DNA from 4 places in the Leuconostoc suionicum genome. Region 1 is predicted to be linked to each of the others. Evidence: predicted binding sites of a transcription regulator. Region 1 holds the regulator's gene; each other region holds the start of a gene.
What was found. The regulator Rex, encoded in region 1, represses fermentation and respiration genes when NADH is low (regulators of the CRP and FNR family bind a similar motif). The targets are predictions, from matches to a motif close to TTGTGAANTANTTCACAA.
Positions count from the first base shown of each region.

Region 2: adhP (alcohol dehydrogenase AdhP) is a predicted target of Rex. The motif match lies at 1,468-1,485, and genes of this name have one in related genera.
Region 3: A6B45_RS00515 (YagU family protein) is a predicted target of Rex. The motif match lies at 2,039-2,056, and genes of this name have one in related genera.
Region 4: A6B45_RS00645 ((S)-acetoin forming diacetyl reductase) is a predicted target of Rex. The motif match lies at 2,415-2,432, and genes of this name have one in related genera.

Region 1 covers NZ_CP015247.1:1,710,334-1,714,553, reverse strand. The annotation lists gene tsaB (tRNA (adenosine(37)-N6)-threonylcarbamoyltransferase complex dimerization subunit type 1 TsaB) at 1-216, shown strand, start outside; gene rimI (ribosomal protein S18-alanine N-acetyltransferase) at 200-757, shown strand; gene rimI (ribosomal protein S18-alanine N-acetyltransferase) at 735-1,145, shown strand; gene tsaD (tRNA (adenosine(37)-N6)-threonylcarbamoyltransferase complex transferase subunit TsaD) at 1,138-2,154, shown strand; gene A6B45_RS08610 (redox-sensing transcriptional repressor Rex) at 2,252-2,902, shown strand; gene A6B45_RS08605 (lipid II:glycine glycyltransferase FemX) at 2,909-3,946, shown strand; gene A6B45_RS08600 (HAD-IIB family hydrolase) at 4,013-4,220, shown strand, end outside.
Region 2 covers NZ_CP015247.1:1,865,777-1,869,996, reverse strand. The annotation lists partial or broken gene A6B45_RS09390 (MFS transporter) at 69-1,332, shown strand; gene adhP (alcohol dehydrogenase AdhP) at 1,504-2,556, shown strand; gene A6B45_RS09380 (VOC family protein) at 2,612-2,944, opposite strand; gene A6B45_RS09375 (MFS transporter) at 2,950-4,220, opposite strand, start outside.
Region 3 covers NZ_CP015247.1:88,487-92,706, forward strand. The annotation lists gene A6B45_RS00510 (FAD-dependent oxidoreductase) at 28-1,398, shown strand; gene A6B45_RS00515 (YagU family protein) at 1,485-2,024, opposite strand; T-box leader at 2,233-2,478, shown strand; gene A6B45_RS00520 (acetoin reductase) at 2,788-3,564, shown strand; gene A6B45_RS00525 (MetQ/NlpA family ABC transporter substrate-binding protein) at 3,612-4,220, shown strand, end outside.
Region 4 covers NZ_CP015247.1:111,584-115,803, forward strand. The annotation lists THF riboswitch at 62-192, shown strand; gene A6B45_RS00630 (folate family ECF transporter S component) at 229-786, shown strand; gene thiD (bifunctional hydroxymethylpyrimidine kinase/phosphomethylpyrimidine kinase) at 825-1,652, shown strand; gene A6B45_RS00640 (hypothetical protein) at 1,669-2,352, opposite strand; gene A6B45_RS00645 ((S)-acetoin forming diacetyl reductase) at 2,479-3,255, shown strand; gene adhE (bifunctional acetaldehyde-CoA/alcohol dehydrogenase) at 3,488-4,220, shown strand, end outside.

The sequences.
Region 1 (4,220 bases):
ATGCAAACGCTTTTTGGTGAACGCGCAAAAATTTTGTCACCAGAAGAGAGTTTACCGGATGGGGTGGGTATTGTAACACTTGGGTTGCAAGAAACACCTACAGAAAATATTCAGGATTTTAATCCAAATTATCTACGCAAAACGCAAGCAGAGCTGAACTGGATTGCTGCTCATCCTGGTGAGGATAAACCAGAAAACTATGTTTTTGAAATTTAGAAAATCAAAGCATTTATTAAATAGTTTGCCAAAATATACCGAAAAAGTCGTTGATGTCCAAGGGACAACATTCTTATTAAGGCGAGCTACGATGTCAGACATCGATATGCTAATAAAAATTGAAGAAGCAGTTTATAATGGTTCAGCGCCATGGCTTTTACGTGATTTTGTGAGTGAACTGTCACGTCCCCATGTCCGACTGTATTTGGTCATTGAACGACGTGGTCAAATTGTTGGTTTTGCTGGTGCTGCTTTACGCACTGACATTCATGACATGCATATTACTAATATAGCTGTCCTGCCCGTGTGGCAAAATAGCGGCTTAGGCACGATGCTCATGCAAGAGCTGAAATTGTTTACCAAAAAAACCGATGTGTCATCAATGACTTTGGAGGCCAGAGTGTCCAACATAGGCGCACTGGCATTGTATGAACGACTAGGCTATAAGCAAACAGGTATTAAGAAAGGATATTACCTCGATAATCGCGAAGATGCGGTATCGATGGCACTACACTTTGATGATTCGACGAGCAACAACTGAAGATATTGACTTGATATGGCATATAGCCGATGCTGCTTTTGGATCATCCCCTTGGCCCAAAAGCGTTTTTGAACATGATTTAGCTAGTCCCAGGACAGCTTATTTTATCGGGGATGGTGGTTTTGTTGGTGTCACGACAATACTTGATGAAGCTGAAATTGTTAGTGTTGCAGTACATCCTGATTATCAAAAACAAGGTGTAGCACAGAACATTTTTAAACATATTTTTAATATGAAGCAAGTTACTCGATTTTTGCTTGAAGTATCAGCACAAAATGGAGGCGCCCAAGCATTATATAGAAAACTGGGATTTACAGAGTATTATCGTCGTGAAAAATATTATAGAAATGGTGATGATGCAATTATGATGGAGAAAAAAATTGACTAAAATAATTTCCTTTGAATCAAGTGCGGATGAAACAAGTGTCGCCATTGTTGAAGACGGTAACATTGTTCTAAGCAACAGTGTGGCTACTCAAATTAATTCACATCAACGCTTTGGTGGTATTGTTCCTGAAGTGGCTAGTAGACATCATATTGAATGGATTACCCGGGTACTAAATGATGCTTTAGACACGGCTCATGTAGAACCCAAAGCGCTTGATGCGGTTGCTGTAACATATGGACCGGGACTAGTCGGCTCTTTATTAGTAGGCTTAATGGGGGCGAAAACATTTGCTCTGGCGCATGGTTTGCCAGTTATTCCAGTTAATCACTTAGCAGGCCATATTGCGGCGGCAAATTTCAACAAACCAATTAAATATCCAGCCATGGCATTAATGGTTTCTGGTGGACATACTGAACTTGTATTGATGCGTGAAGAAAATCAATTTGAAGTCATTGGTGAAACACGTGATGACGCAGCAGGAGAAAGCTTTGACAAAGTTGGGCGGCTATTAAATTTGCCGTATCCTGCTGGGAAGACAATTGATGAGATGGCTCATAGAGGCCAACCAACCATTAAATTTCCAACTGCCATGGCACATGAAGATAACTATGATTTTAGTTTTTCTGGTTTGAAGAGTGCGGTAATTAATTATGTGCATCACGCCAATCAAAAAGAGGAAACAATCAACCAGGATGATTTGGCGACTAGCTTTCAAAATGCTGTTGTTGATGCATTAATTGGTCGAACAAAACGAGCATTAGAAAATTTTCCCGTTAAAAGTTTCGTATTAGCTGGCGGTGTCGCCGCAAATTCTCAATTACGTGAAGAATTGACTATGCTATTAAACGATTTTCCAAAGACAGAATTTATCCCCGTTCCGATGCAGTATACAGGGGATAATGCGGCAATGATTGGTGCTGCAGGTTATTGGAATTACAAGAAAAATATTTTTGCTGATTTAGATTTAAACACGGATCCGGGATTAGATTTTGAATTGTTACAATCTTGACATCATTGTGAAAACATCACTATCTTTTGCTAAAACCTTTTTATATATGGTATACTAGTTATGCAAAAGTTCACAAGTTTAACTAATGGAGATAATTATGACTCAACAACCTAAAATACCGCGTGCAACTGCTAAGCGGCTACCTATATATTTTCGTTATCTAACATTTTTACATGATGCTGGCAAGGAACGGATTTCTTCCTCAGAGTTGAGTGAAGCTATTAAGTTCGATGCGGCAACAATTCGTCGAGATTTTTCATATTTTGGTGCGCTAGGTAAGCGTGGCTATGGTTATGATGTCAAAGCGCTTTTAGATTTTTTTGCCAATGTATTGGACCAAGATAGCTTAATTAATGTGGCTTTAATTGGTGCTGGTAACCTTGGACAAGCGCTGTTGAATTTCAATTTCCATCAATCATCAAATATGCGTATTGCAGCAGCATTTGATGCTGACGAAAAACGTGCGGGTACAATTTTATCAGGTGTGCCTATTTATTCTATGGCAGAATTACAAGAACAGATGACAGCACAACGCATCAATATCGCGATTCTAACTGTTCCTCAAGGCGTAGCACAAGAAATAACAGACCAATTAGTAGAAACGAGCGTTAAGGGCATTTTAAACTTTACACCGGTGCGTGTAACTGTTCCGGCAGGTGTTCGTGTACAAAACGTTGACTTAACAAATGAATTACAGACGTTAGTTTATTTCATCGAAAACTACGGCTCAATTACGACAGGACTATAATTTCACATGACTATTTTAAATTTAGATGATTCCAAAAAAGTAACTGATTACCAGCAATTCGTTCGTGAAAATCCCCGTGGGCAAGTAACACAGGATCCATTGTGGGGAGAGTTAAAATCCAACTGGGGACACATTTACGTTTACCACGAAACTGACGGAAAAATTGATGCCGCTATGTCTATTTTAACCGTCGAAGCAGTGCCAGGAAAACTATTAGCTTATGTTGGCCGAGGGCCAGTAGCTGATGTTGAGGATATTGACTTGATTAAGTCAATGATTAATGAAGCATTGACGGCTTTGCCAGATAATGTATTTTTGGTACGTATGGATCCTGAGGTATCATATTCTGATGCGTTAAATCAAAAGTATATTGATGCTGGATTTAAAACAAGAAACAAACAAGTTGAGCATATGCATGGTAACATTCAACCACGTAAGAATGTTGTTTTGTACTATGATGGTCGTGGTGAAGGGGCTAAACCCATTACAAATGAAGAAGAGTTAATGCTTCATTTTAAGCCGAAAGTCAGAAATGATATTCGTCGTGCTTTTCGTGACGGGGTTACTGTTACAAGTGGTGATAGTGAAGAAGACATTCGCGCATTGTTTGATACATATGTATCGATGGCGAAGAGCCATGGTATTACCCATCGACCAATTGACTATTTCTTACGAATGCAAAAGTTATGGGCTGGCACGGGATTATTCCGTGTTTATCTAGCCCATTATGAAAATCAAGTTATTGCCAGTGGCCTTGGTTTCTCTTATGGTGATGAAATTTGGTATATGTACGCTGGTTCATATCGTGAATTTGGAAAGCATAATGCGCCTGCAGCTATTCAATATGAGATGCTTAAGTGGGGACTTGAATTAAGCAAAGTTGAGTACGATTTTGGTGGCATCGGTGAGTTTGATAATTCAGATGGATTGTACAAATTCAAGCATGAATTTGCTTACCATGATCCCCATGCTGAGTATATTGGTGAACTAGATTGGGTAATTGATGAATCTGGTTATCAAGAATATCTTAAACAATTTGAATGAAATTAGCGCTTAACGGCGCTTTTTTGGTACAATTGAAAGATAGTATTTACGAGTAGGAGACAAGGAATGTCAATTAAATTAATTGCGTCGGACATGGATGGCACGTTTTTAACGGCAAATGACGAATATAGTCAAGCTAGATTTGAACGCGTTTTATCAGTCATGAAGACACGCGATATGCGTTTTGTTGCGGCTTCAGGGCGCCAAGTTAAAAATCTACAACAATTGTTTGCCCCAACAATTAATAATGGCTTTGAAATGGATTTTGTTGGTT
Region 2 (4,220 bases), 160 kb from region 1:
TATGGTTTAATAATTAACGGACAAAATAACGTTTGCCAGTGAGCAGACATTTTGGAGGAAAATAATATATGACAGTTAGTCAGTCCGAGAACGTAGCACAACAGGAACCAGTATCTATAGGGAAGATGACCAGTGAACAAAAGGTTGTTCTTGGTTCAACAACTTTGGGATTCACTTTAGATCATATGGATGCCACTTTCTTATCATTCGCATTGGCACCCATGATTGCTGAATTACATATTACCGGGGCACAGGGCGGTATTATCGCAGCCATGTCAAACTGGGGAGCATTATTAGGAAGTCTTTTATTTGGTATTTTAGCGGATCGTATTGGTCGTGTTAAGGTTTTGTCTTATACAATTATGTTGGTAACTTTTGCAACAGTGATTCTTGCATTTTTAGACAACACACACAATCTATGCTGCTCGTTTCTTACTAGGAATGGGAACCGGTGGCGAGTATGGTGTAAGTATGGCATTAATTGCTGAAAGTTTTAGAGCCAGCCGTGTCGGGCGTATGAGCTCTATTACTGCGATTGGCGGTCAAGTCGGTGCTATACTTGCTGCAATTTTGGCGACATTAATTATGCCGTCATTTGGATGGCGTGGATTATTCATGATTGGATTCTTGCCATTAATCGTTGTATACATTGTTCGTCGCCATTTAAAAGAAACACCTGAATTTGAACAGTTACAATCGGATTATAAGGCTGGTAAAAAGAAGTTTAGCTTTTCGACAATTGCTAATAGCCCAAAACGTGCCTACACGTCTTTCGTATTGATTGTTATGTTAACAATACAAACATCTGGATACTACGGATTAATGAACTGGTTACCAACAATTATGCGTAAGCAATTGGGTATTACAGAAACAATTACAGCAGGATACGTTAATCTTGGTATGATACCAATTATTATCGGTATGGCAGTCGGTATGCTTACTTTTGGTACGATTTTAGATACAATTGGTCCTCGACGTGCTTTTGCCATATTCTTAGTTGCATCAGCGCTTATGATTTATGTCTTTACATTTGCATATAACATGTGGACATTAATTATATTGGGTGCTTTAGTTGGATTTTTCTCTAATGGTATGTATGGTGGATTTGGAGCGGTTATCAGTCGTCTGTATCCATCAGAAATAAGAGCCACAGCTGCTAACACATTGATGGGATCAGGACGTGCCATTGGGGCATTTTCATCAGTTGTAATTGGTTGGATTATGGACAACTATAATGTCGCTACGGTTATGTTGAGCCTATCACTCATGTACATGGTTAGCTTGATCTTTATGCTGACAATTCCTGGATTTAAAAAGCTTGGTCGTAATTAATAGTTTAATAAATTTTAAAAGAGCATTTATTAATAATGCTCTTTTTTAGGTTGGTTTATGTGAATCGAGTCACTAACGCTATATATTAAATAGCAACTTATACTTTACAAATGTACTAATTAGGGTTAAAATTAATTGTAAATAAGTTCACATACAAGAAAGAGGTTAAAAATGAAAGCAGCAGTTGTTCGTAACGTAAATGATGGTTATGTCGATTTAATTGATGATTGGCAACCACGTGCGTTGGCATTCGGGGACGCGTTGGTTGATATTGAATATGTTGGCCTTTGTCACACTGATTTGCACTGTGCAAATGGCGATTTCGGTGACCCTAATAAGATTGGTGAACGCAATGGTAACTTTGGTCGTGTCATTGGGCACGAAGGTGTTGGCCGTGTGTCAAAATTAGGTGAAGGGGCCGATGCTTATCTTAAGGTTGGTGACCGTGTGTCAATTGCTTGGTTCTATGATGCTTGTGGCGTTTGTGATTACTGTGTATCAGGTAATGAAACTTTCTGTCGTAAAGTACGCAATTCCGGTTACACAATTGATGGGGCAATGTCACAACAAGCCGTTGTCAATGCTAAGTATGCAGTTAAAGTACCAGATGGATTGGATCCAGTTGAAGCCACTTCAATTACTTGTGCTGGTGTTACGATGTACAAGGCCTTGAAGGTTGGTGAAACTAAGCCTGGAGAATGGGTGTCTGTTCACGGCGCCGGTGGTTTGGGTAATTTGGCTGTTCAATATGCACATAGCGTTTTCGGTGCACATGTTGCTGTTATTGATGGTAATGATGACAAGCTAGCAGCGGCAAAAGATAACGGTGCAGAAGTTCTAGTTAATCGTAAAAAAGAAGATGTTGTAGCTAAGGTTAATGAATTAACTGGTGGTGTTCACAATGCCCAGGTAACTGCTGTTAATGATGCGGCATTCTCACAAGCTGTTAATGTATTGCGCCCTATGGGTAAACTTGTGGCTGTTGCTTTGCCACAAGGTGACATGGCCTTGAACATTGCTAAAACAGTTCTTGATGGTATCGAGGTTCGTGGCTCTCTAGTTGGTACGCGAGCAGATTTGAAGGAAGCATTCCAATTTGGTGCCGAAGGAAAAGTTAAGCCAATTGTTGAAACTGTTGCTTTCCAAGACATGAATGATATTATTGATGAAATGAAAGCCGGTTCAATTACTGGTCGTAAGGTTATTGATTTTACAACACTTTAATAGTAAAAGAGCGTAAACAACTTATAATAGCTGTTTACGCTTTTTTATTTTGAACTTAAGCATTGGCTTCTAAAACAATTAAATTACCTTCGGAATCATGTATTGATAAGGCAATTTTGTTTCCAAATCTGTTTTCTGGCTTACCAATAATTGGGATGAAATTGTTACGTAAGTGTTTTACCAAATCAGCTTGGTGATCACGAACGAGCATTTCTAGGCGGTCAGTTGGTTTGCCGAAGACAAACACAATATCTTCGCCATCAATCACAAGATGACGACCACTTTGGTGGCCAGATTGCGGCAAATCAAATACATCACGCCAAAAGCGATAAGCACGGTTAATGTCAGCAGCTGGAATAGTTTTGATGTTTAGTTTACGTGGTTTCATAATAATTATAGTATAGCGGATTCTCTGTTTTTTTCAACCAGTTCCATATCTTGTTGGCGAGTTATGATTGTATAAATGGTAATCATTGATGCTAAAAATCCCATGAAGAACCAAGAAATATTTGGTGAATAGATATTTGCGGTGCCGAGAAAAATAATTTGACCAAGTGGCGTGGCCGACATAACGAATGTATTAATCAGACCGGACACTCCAGCCAAGCGATTATGATCGATTCGCTTCATTAAGATTGCTCCTAATTTTGGATTGATTTTAGCTTCAATGTATGAAAATAAAAAAATGATTAGCATCCATAAAACACCATTTGGATAAAAAATTGGTACAGCAGCAATTAACACAATACCGATACCAGAGATACCAACTAATTGTTTTGTTGTTAGTTCCTTAAAAAAATCATTGGTAACCAAAGATCCAGTCAATAGACCAATTGAACTTATTGCGCCAAAAATAGCTACGGTCGTGCCAAAGTTGCCAATTAATAATGATTTGCTATGTAATAAGGTCAGGTTAAAAATACCATTAAAAGAGGTGCCGACAAAATTAATGGCGGTAGCGAGCAGTAAAATTTGGAAAAATAGATAATCCTTGTAAACATAAATAAAAGTTGATTTTAAATCTGAAAAAATTGATGTATTGGTATTTGACTTTGTTTCTGCTTCAATATGTTGTTCGGCTTCCGAAAATTGACGATGATTAAGCGCCATAATAGACCAAGCAATAACAAACATCCCAGCATTGATAAGACTAAATCCAGCGTAATTTTGATGCAAAATGCCAAGTAAAGCGACTCCGGAAAAACCACCAATTAAGTTGACGGCAATACTGACAGTTTGCTCCAAGCTCATTGCTTCTTGCAAATCAGAATCGCTTAAAATAAATCTAGAAACTGGTTTCATTAGTAAATTACTATAAGATCCGACTACCGAAGAAATAAAGACTAATAATAACAGTATCAAAAAACTCCAAAATTGACCGTCAAAGAAAATCAATATCACAGTAATAATCAAAAAGATTATTGATTGGGAGAGGCGAGCAATACTCCAAGACTGAAGGTGATGCTTCGTTTTATCAGCAAAATTTCCAACAATAATGGAGAATAGTGTTGGTAGCATTTCTGTAAATGCAACCAATGTAACACTAAGTGTTTTGTTTGGTAGTGTTGCAGCGTAAACTAAAAAAACAATATTGAAAAAACTGCTTCCTAAGTTATTAACGAACTGTGATGCAATCATTACTCGAAATGCTATGTTATTTTTGG
Region 3 (4,220 bases), 410 kb from region 1:
AATAACAATATTAAGGAGGAATTAAGAATGTCAAAAACAAAGATTATTATAGTTGGTGCATCTCACGGGGGACATCAAGCAATTTTAGAACTAACTCGTAAACACAAGAATCTTGACATCAAGTTATTTGAGGTCGGTGATTTTATTTCATTCATGTCTTGCGGCATGGAATTGTATTTAGAAAATAGTGTTACTGATGTTAATGATGTTCGTAATTTCCGTCCTGAAGATATGGAACAGTTGGGCGCAGAAATTTACAATAATCACCAAGTACTAGCAATTAATGCTGATGATAGGACAGTTTCTGTCAAAGACGTCACTACCGGTAGTATTGAGAAATATAGCTATGATAAGCTGATATTAAGTTCAGGCGTGACACCAAATAGTCTACCTGTTCCAGGGAACGATTTAGAAAATGTCTATCTCATGCGCGGTAAAGATTGGGCAACAAGTATAAAAGCCAAGTTAGAAAACCCTGCTGTTAAAAATATCACAATTGTTGGTGCGGGTTACATTGGCGTTGAGGCAGCGGAAGCAAGTATTAAGGCCGGGAAAAACGTTACTTTAATTGATATGATTGACCGCCCTTTGGGCAATTATTTGGATGCGGAATTAACAGCTATTCTGGAAAAGGAATTAGCTGATAAAGGTGTAAAAGTGGTTACTGGCGTTCGCATCGAAAGTTATGAGGGAACTAGTCAAGTAACGGCAGTCAAAACAAATGAGGGGAAGTACCCAAGTGATTTAGTTATTCAAGCCGCTGGGGTTAAGCCAAATACGAATTGGTTGAAAGGTGCGATTGATTTAGACGATCAAGGCTGGATTAAAACTGATGAATATTTACGGACGAATTTACCAGATGTCTATGCTGCGGGAGATGCAGTTCTATCGTATTCAATCCCTGCACAAACTAAAATACCGATTGCACTAGCAACCGTTGTACGGCGTGAAGTCCGTTATATAATCGCACATTTATTTGAAAATCAGCCCTCAGTTCCTTTCAAAGGGGCCGTTGGCTCGTCGGCATTAAGCGTGTTCGATTATCATTTTGCAACGGCTGGATTAAATACCACAACAGCCAAAAAAGCAGGTGCTACTTTGAAGAGTTCCTTCTATCAAGATACCTTACGACCCGACTATGTTCCTCGAGAAAAGGGGAACACCGAAGTTTATGTCGGACTGGACTATGATCCACAGACACATCGTATTTTAGGTGGTGCAGTACTATCGACTTATGATATAACGGCTCAGGGCAATGTCATTGCGCTAGCTATCGAACAAGGGCTTCGTCTGGAAGATTTGGCTGAAGCCGACTTTTTCTTCCAACCAGGATTTGACCGACAATGGAGTCTATTGAACCTAGCGGCACAACATGCACTTGGTGAGCCTAAATTTTAACTAGCTTGTGAATAATGTAAGATTATGCTACAAATAAAAAGAGACGCAACTTTTCGAGTTGCGTCTCCTTTATTTGATAAGTAAAATTATATGTTTTCTAAATGACCATTCTTATCCTTAGCAATTAAGAAGTAGACCGTTACTGCGATCGACCACGCCCAAACGATGTGCCCAAAGAACTCAGAAATATGTTCATCTAAAGGTTGATTCCATGCAGCAGGAATTGTTCCAAATGCAGGCATGATAATAATATGCCAAAGAATCCAAAGGAATATACCATAAGCAGCACCTTGCCACAAAGCTATTTTAGACCAATATTGAGATACAAACACATATAGTATTGCAAATGCAATGGCAAATGAGAAGTGTAGAATCAATGTGAACCAAAATACTTTTTGATCTTGAGAGTAGTAAAAGAATGAATGAACTAGTTTAGATGGAATGCCAAGTTGTTCAGCCATATGTTGTGGTGGATTAGTGGCATTACGAGCTAGTGTACGTGGTGGCAAAATATTTTCCCAACCGATTTTAACCATTCCTGAAATCATTCCTGCAATAAATCCGTAGAAAATACTTTTAACGATGATTTCCTTTAGTGATGCAACTGGTTTATTTAGTGTAAACATGGTGTTTCTCCCTTATGTGAATCATTTAACAACTGTTAATAATACAGGCATTGGAATCGTTTGTCAATTCATTTGATTTCGTGAATATGTTCGATTAATTATGGATATTGCGCAAATTGTGAAATAAAATACATGCAATTAAAAAACAATGAGAATAAAAATAAATGGTTGCAAAATAATTATAAATACTGTAAGGTTATTACAAATAAATGAGACAAAGAAAAGATAAGTAAATTTTAGGGGTAATCAAAGAGAGCTAACATTTGGTGAAAGTTAGTATTACGAATGAATTGAAAATGGTCTTGGAGTCGTTAGTGGTATGAGCATGTTCGTAAATATCGCTCGGGTGCGCCCGTTATCGCGTTAAGGTATCTTTCTTTTGATGTACCTGTCAAGTATAAAGTAGTGATACTTTATAGAATTTGGGTGGTAACACGAGTTTTTCGTCCCATAATCTTTGTGGATAATGCAAAGATTATGGGACTTTTTTATTGTCGTATGTAGAAAAAATAATGGAGAACGGTCTATGACAAACAAAGTAAATAACATCTTATCAGAGTTGAAAGATTTCCAGTGAATTTGTGGATATGTTTGAGTTTAGCGCTGGAAGCAAAATTAACTGGGTTATTTTGGTTAATCATTGGGCTCGTTATTTTAGTATATAAAACGAGTATTTTTTAAAAACCTGTACCTCAGTTTGATTTTTCAGAATAAATTTTCAATGCTAGTAATACAACTTTATGTAAAGAGACAGGAGTAATAAATGTCAAAGAAAGTAGCAATTATTACAGGCAGTGGTAGAGGAATAGGAAAAGCAATTGCTGAGAGACTCGCGACAGAAAATTATTACGTTGCAGTAGTCGATATTGATGAATCTAGTGCTAAATATGTGAGTGATAGTATCAACGCTATGAAGGAAAAGCAAGCCAAATATTATGTTTTAGATGTTGCTGATCGAAAATCAGTTTTTGATTTGGTCGACAAAGTAGTAGCTGATTTTGGTCGTCTAGATGTGTTTGTTAATAACGCAGGGGTTGCCTACATTGATAGTATTATTGATAGTGATCCGAAAAAAGTTGAGCGGTTGTTTGATGTTAATCTTAAGGGAACCTTTTGGGGAATCCAGGCGGCTGCAAAACAGTTGAAAAAGCAAGGGAGTGGTGGAAGGATAATCAATGCTGCGTCACTGGCTGCAGTGGAAGGATCTGCACTACAAGGCGCATATTCGGCTTCCAAATTTGCCATTAGAGGATTAGGTCAATCTGCGGCAAAAGAACTTGCAAAATATAATATCACTGTAAATGCTTACGATCCAGGTATAGTTATTACACCTTTACGTGATTATATTGATCAGCGAACAGCACAAATTAAAGACACAACAGCTGAGATTCAAAGGCAAAGTGTTGTCAATGAAATTGCGTTAGGAAGAGCGGCTTTGCCTGATGATGTAGCCGATGTTGTATCATTTTTGGTTTCACAGCAGGCAAAGTATATTACTGGGCAATCGATTTTAATTGATGGTGGTATGAGATTTCACTGACGTTTTGTAAGTATTTCTAATAAAAAATACAAGAAAGAGAATTTGAGATGGTAAAAAAGAAAACGGTAGTCATAGCAGCTGTTGTGGCAGGAATTGTTATTGTAGCAGGTGTGATTATTCATAGAAACACGGCGCAAACAACCGATAAGACGGAAGTGACTGTCGGATCGATAGGATCAGACGCCCAAATTTGGGAATATATTGCGAAACTACCAGAAACCAAAAAAGAAAATATCACTATCAAGGTTAAGAACTTTACTGATGGGGTTTCACTAAATACAGCGACTGCACAAGGAAAAGTGGATGTTAATGCCTTTCAATCATACGCGTATTTTGTGGCTTATAACAAGAGTAATAGCTCGAACAAGCTGAGTGTTTTAGGGACAACATACCTAGAACCTATGGGCATTTACTCTGAAAAATATGATTCTATTGACGATATTCCAGATGGGTCAACAATTGCTATTGCTAACAATGCAGCTAATACGGCACGTGGATTGAAATTACTAGCAAAAGCTGGATTAATAACATTAAAAGATAATTTTAATAGTCTTTCTGGCGTTAATGATATTAAAAGCAACCCACACAACTTCAAGTTTAAAGAAATTGATGATACAACCGGGCCACGAGTGATTAAAGATAATTCAATTGCCGCT
Region 4 (4,220 bases), 430 kb from region 1:
TATTGTCGTTAACGTTCGCTTTTTTTTGTGGTACAATGTTTGGGTCGATGAGACAAATAAAATCGGGGTAGATTGATGCGCGTTAAGTGCAGCGGAGACGGAATGTGAGCCGCTGACGAAACAAACTAATTAGCTAATCGTTTTTCGTATTAGCTAATTGGTTTGTGCGATGCATCAGTCACATTCACCACTATATAAGGTGAACGCTCCACTCGGAGGTTCTATAGCATGGAAAATACAGCACGAACGTGGGTTTTCCCAAAACTAGATACGCGTCAATTTGTTTTATTGGCGATGTTGATGGCACTTCACATGGTGCTGAGCAGGCTGACAGTCGGTACTAATGTACTTCAAGTAAGCTTTGCATTTGTAACAATGTCTCTTATTGCTAAATGGTATGGCCCATTGTGGTCTATGTTAATTGCGGCGATATTAGACATTATCGGCGCAACAATTATTAATCCAGGTGCATTCTTTTTGGGATTCACTTTTACAGCAATGATTAGTGCGTTAATTTATTCACTGGCTTATTTCAAGCACGACAAAACAAGCTGGTGGCGAGTAAGTATTGCTGTGGGTTTGGTACTATTAATTGCTAATATTGGTTTAAATTCGATTTGGTTGGTTATGATGTATCATACAGCACACGATTGGCCTTCATTTTTAACCTTTATTACACCACGTGTCATTAAGAATTTAATTATGTTTCCCATTCAAGTAGGTATTTCGTATTTCCTTTTGAATAATCAGGTTATTAGTCACACCACAAAAAAGATTTTTAGTTAAACAGCTTCGGCTGTTTTTTTTGAAAGTAGGGGTTTAATATGGTAAATGAATTTCCACAAGTTTTAACAATAGCAGGTTCTGATTCAGATGGATCCGCAGGTATGCAAGCAGATTTACATACCTTTTTCATTAGAAAAACATACGGTATGAGTGTGTTAGTTGCTGCTGTGGCTGGGAACTCATACGGTATTCATGCTGCGGAAACCTTACCGCTAGACTTTATTGACAAACAGTTTGAGGTTCTTGCTGACGATTTTAAAGTTCGTGCTAGTAAGACAGGAATGTTATCAGATGCTAGCCTAATTGAAGCGGTGGTAAAAGCTTATAAAAAGTTTGACTTTGGTCCATTAGTAGTTGATCCGGTAATAACAACAAAACATGGTGCTCAGTTGTTAGAGGCAGCGGCCTTTGAGGCACTAAAAGAAAAACTTCTACCCCTTGCAACAGTTGCAACTCCGAACTTTTTTGAAGCACAGTTGATAACAGGACGTACTATTGATAATGAACAGCAACAGGCAGCAGCTGCAAAAGATATTCAATCTCTGGGTGTCCAAAATGTTATTATCAAAGGATGGCATAATCAAGATAACCAAAATGAGGTTGCTGACTATGTTCTTCTCGCGGATGGATCTGATTTTTGGTTAAGGCATCCGTATTTTGATACTACACACATCAATGGTACTGGGGACACTTTAAGCGCTGCTATTGCCGCTGAAATTGCTAAGGGGAAAGACATTGCTACAGCTATTCGCATTGCCCACGATGTGACGGCAACAGCGATCGAACATGAAATTGCTGTTGGACATAAGTTTGGGCCAATTAATCACTGGGCAGCTCAAGACTATAATAAAAAAGAAGACAAGTAATTTGTCTTCTTTTTTATTATGATGCACCGGTGATATCACCATGAACAAGTCGTTTGAAAATATGACGATCCGCCCAAGCAATATTACGCCCCTGTAAAAGGAAGGACATGACAGTACCAATACCGAGCGCCACTATTTGATGGCTAATGATGAGACAAATAATCGAAATACCAATTGCAACAGCGAAATTACTCATTTGAGCTTTACTAGCATTGCCACGGAAATAATCAAAGCGTAAGATATTCGTCAGATCATCTAAGGGGTGAAGAATCCAATTGACACGCTGGTATATAGAAATGGCCACGCCAATTGTCCAAATACCAAACAGGTCAAGAGGAATACGCCACCACCAACTAAGTTGACGAATGCCCAGCGAGATAAAGTAATTGGCGAATATGCCAACTAAAATACTAAACGCCATACCGAAGAAAATATTGCCAAATAATCGTAACCAATTGATACGCATGGCTAACCACATATTTAAGAAGGCCACAGAAACAGCTGTAATAGCTAAAAAGATACTAATTTGCCATCCAGTGGTGTTAGCTAAGTTAGCGGCGCTAGCCGTCCATGGGGCCGAACCCATAGCGCTAGCCACACTTAATCCATTACCAAATGAGTTAATGATTAAAGAGATAAAAAAGAAACTAATTTTTTGTTTGTATCCCAGTTGATAAAATTGACCATCTATATAGTACATTGTGTAATTTTTTCCTTAGTTGATTATCTTCTTATTATAGCATTAAGAAAGGTTTTTAAAGATAGTTTACAAAATCACAATTAAGGTATAGAATATATGCATTAGAAAATTGTGAGGAAAAAAACAATGTCAGAAAATAAAGTCGCTTTGGTAACTGGAGCTGGTCAAGGAATTGGACAAGCAATCGCAGAACGATTGTCAAAAGATGGGTTTAAGGTTGCCCTAGTTGGACGTCATATTGAAAAAGTACAAAAAGTAGCTGATGAAATTAATAGAAATGGTGGAGAAGCCATCGCTATTAAGGCTGACGTAGCAAAACGTGATGAAGTTTTTGCGGCTGTTAAAGAAACAAAAGAAAAGTTTAACGGTTTTGATGTAATTGTTAATAATGCTGGTGTTGCTCCTACGACACCAATCATGTCTGTCACAGAAGACGACATGAACTGGACGTGGGGCATTAACGTAAATGGTATTGTTTGGGGAACTCAGGCAGCAGTAGACGCATTCAAAGAATTTGGTCATGGTGGCAAAATTATTAATGCAACATCGCAAGCTGGTGTTCAAGGTAACGCTAATTTAACTGCTTATGGATCAACAAAGTTTGCTATTCGTGGTATTACACAAACAACAGCTAGAGAATTAGCAGAGTTTGGTATTACAGTAAATGCATTTGCGCCTGGAATTGTTAAAACACCAATGATGGAAGATATCGCTCATGAGGTTAGTGTAAATGCTGGCAAAGACGATGAGTGGGGCATGGCACAATTCTCTGAAGGAATCGCTATGGGACGTTTGAGTGAACCAGAAGACGTTGCTAATGTCGTTTCTTTCCTTTCAAGTGAAGATTCAAACTATGTCACTGGACAAACATTGATTGTCGATGGCGGTATGGTATTTAGTTAATAAGTATTCAAAATAAATAAAAAAGTATCCCACATATTTAATTTGGGGTATTTTTTTGTTGTCAAAACGGCCTCCATGTGATTTACTATACAATTACTCCTTGTTTATGTTAGCGCTTCCAAATGCTATTAAAACAACGTTTTAAAAACTTTTTTAAATACAGTTGCTTTTTTAAAGGAGATGATATATACTTATATTGTTAATAAATGAGCAAGTAAAGGAGCATAAAATTATGGCAGAAGCAATTGCAAAAAAGCCCGCAAAAAAGGTTTTGACACCTGAAGAAAAAGCGGAACTACAGACACAAGCTGAGAAAATGACCGAGGGTTTGGTAGAAAAATCACAAAAAGCATTAGCTGAATTTTCAACATTTTCTCAAGAACAAGTTGATAAAATTGTTGCAGCTATGGCTTTAGCTGGTTCAGAAAATTCACTGCTATTAGCCCACGCTGCTCATGATGAAACGGGTCGTGGTGTTGTAGAAGACAAAGATACGAAAAACCGTTTTGCATCAGAGTCTGTTTACAACGCTATTAAATTTGATAAAACGGTTGGTGTCATTAGTGAAGATAAGATTCAAGGGAAAGTTGAACTGGCAGCGCCACTAGGTGTTCTGGCAGGAATTGTTCCAACTACAAATCCAACATCGACAACTATTTTCAAATCAATGTTGACAGCAAAAACGCGTAACACAATTATCTTTGCTTTCCATCCTCAAGCACAAAAGTCATCAGTGCTTGCTGCACAAATTGTTTATGATGCTGCGGTTAAAGCAGGCGCACCGGAAAACTTTATCCAATGGATTGAAAAGCCATCACTATATGCAACAAGTGCGTTGATACAAAATCCTCATATTGCTTCAATTTTAGCTACTGGTGGACCATCAATGGTTAATGCAGCTTTAAAGTCAGGAAATCCATCAATGGGTGTTGGAGCTGGAAACGGTGCAGTTTATATTGATGCAA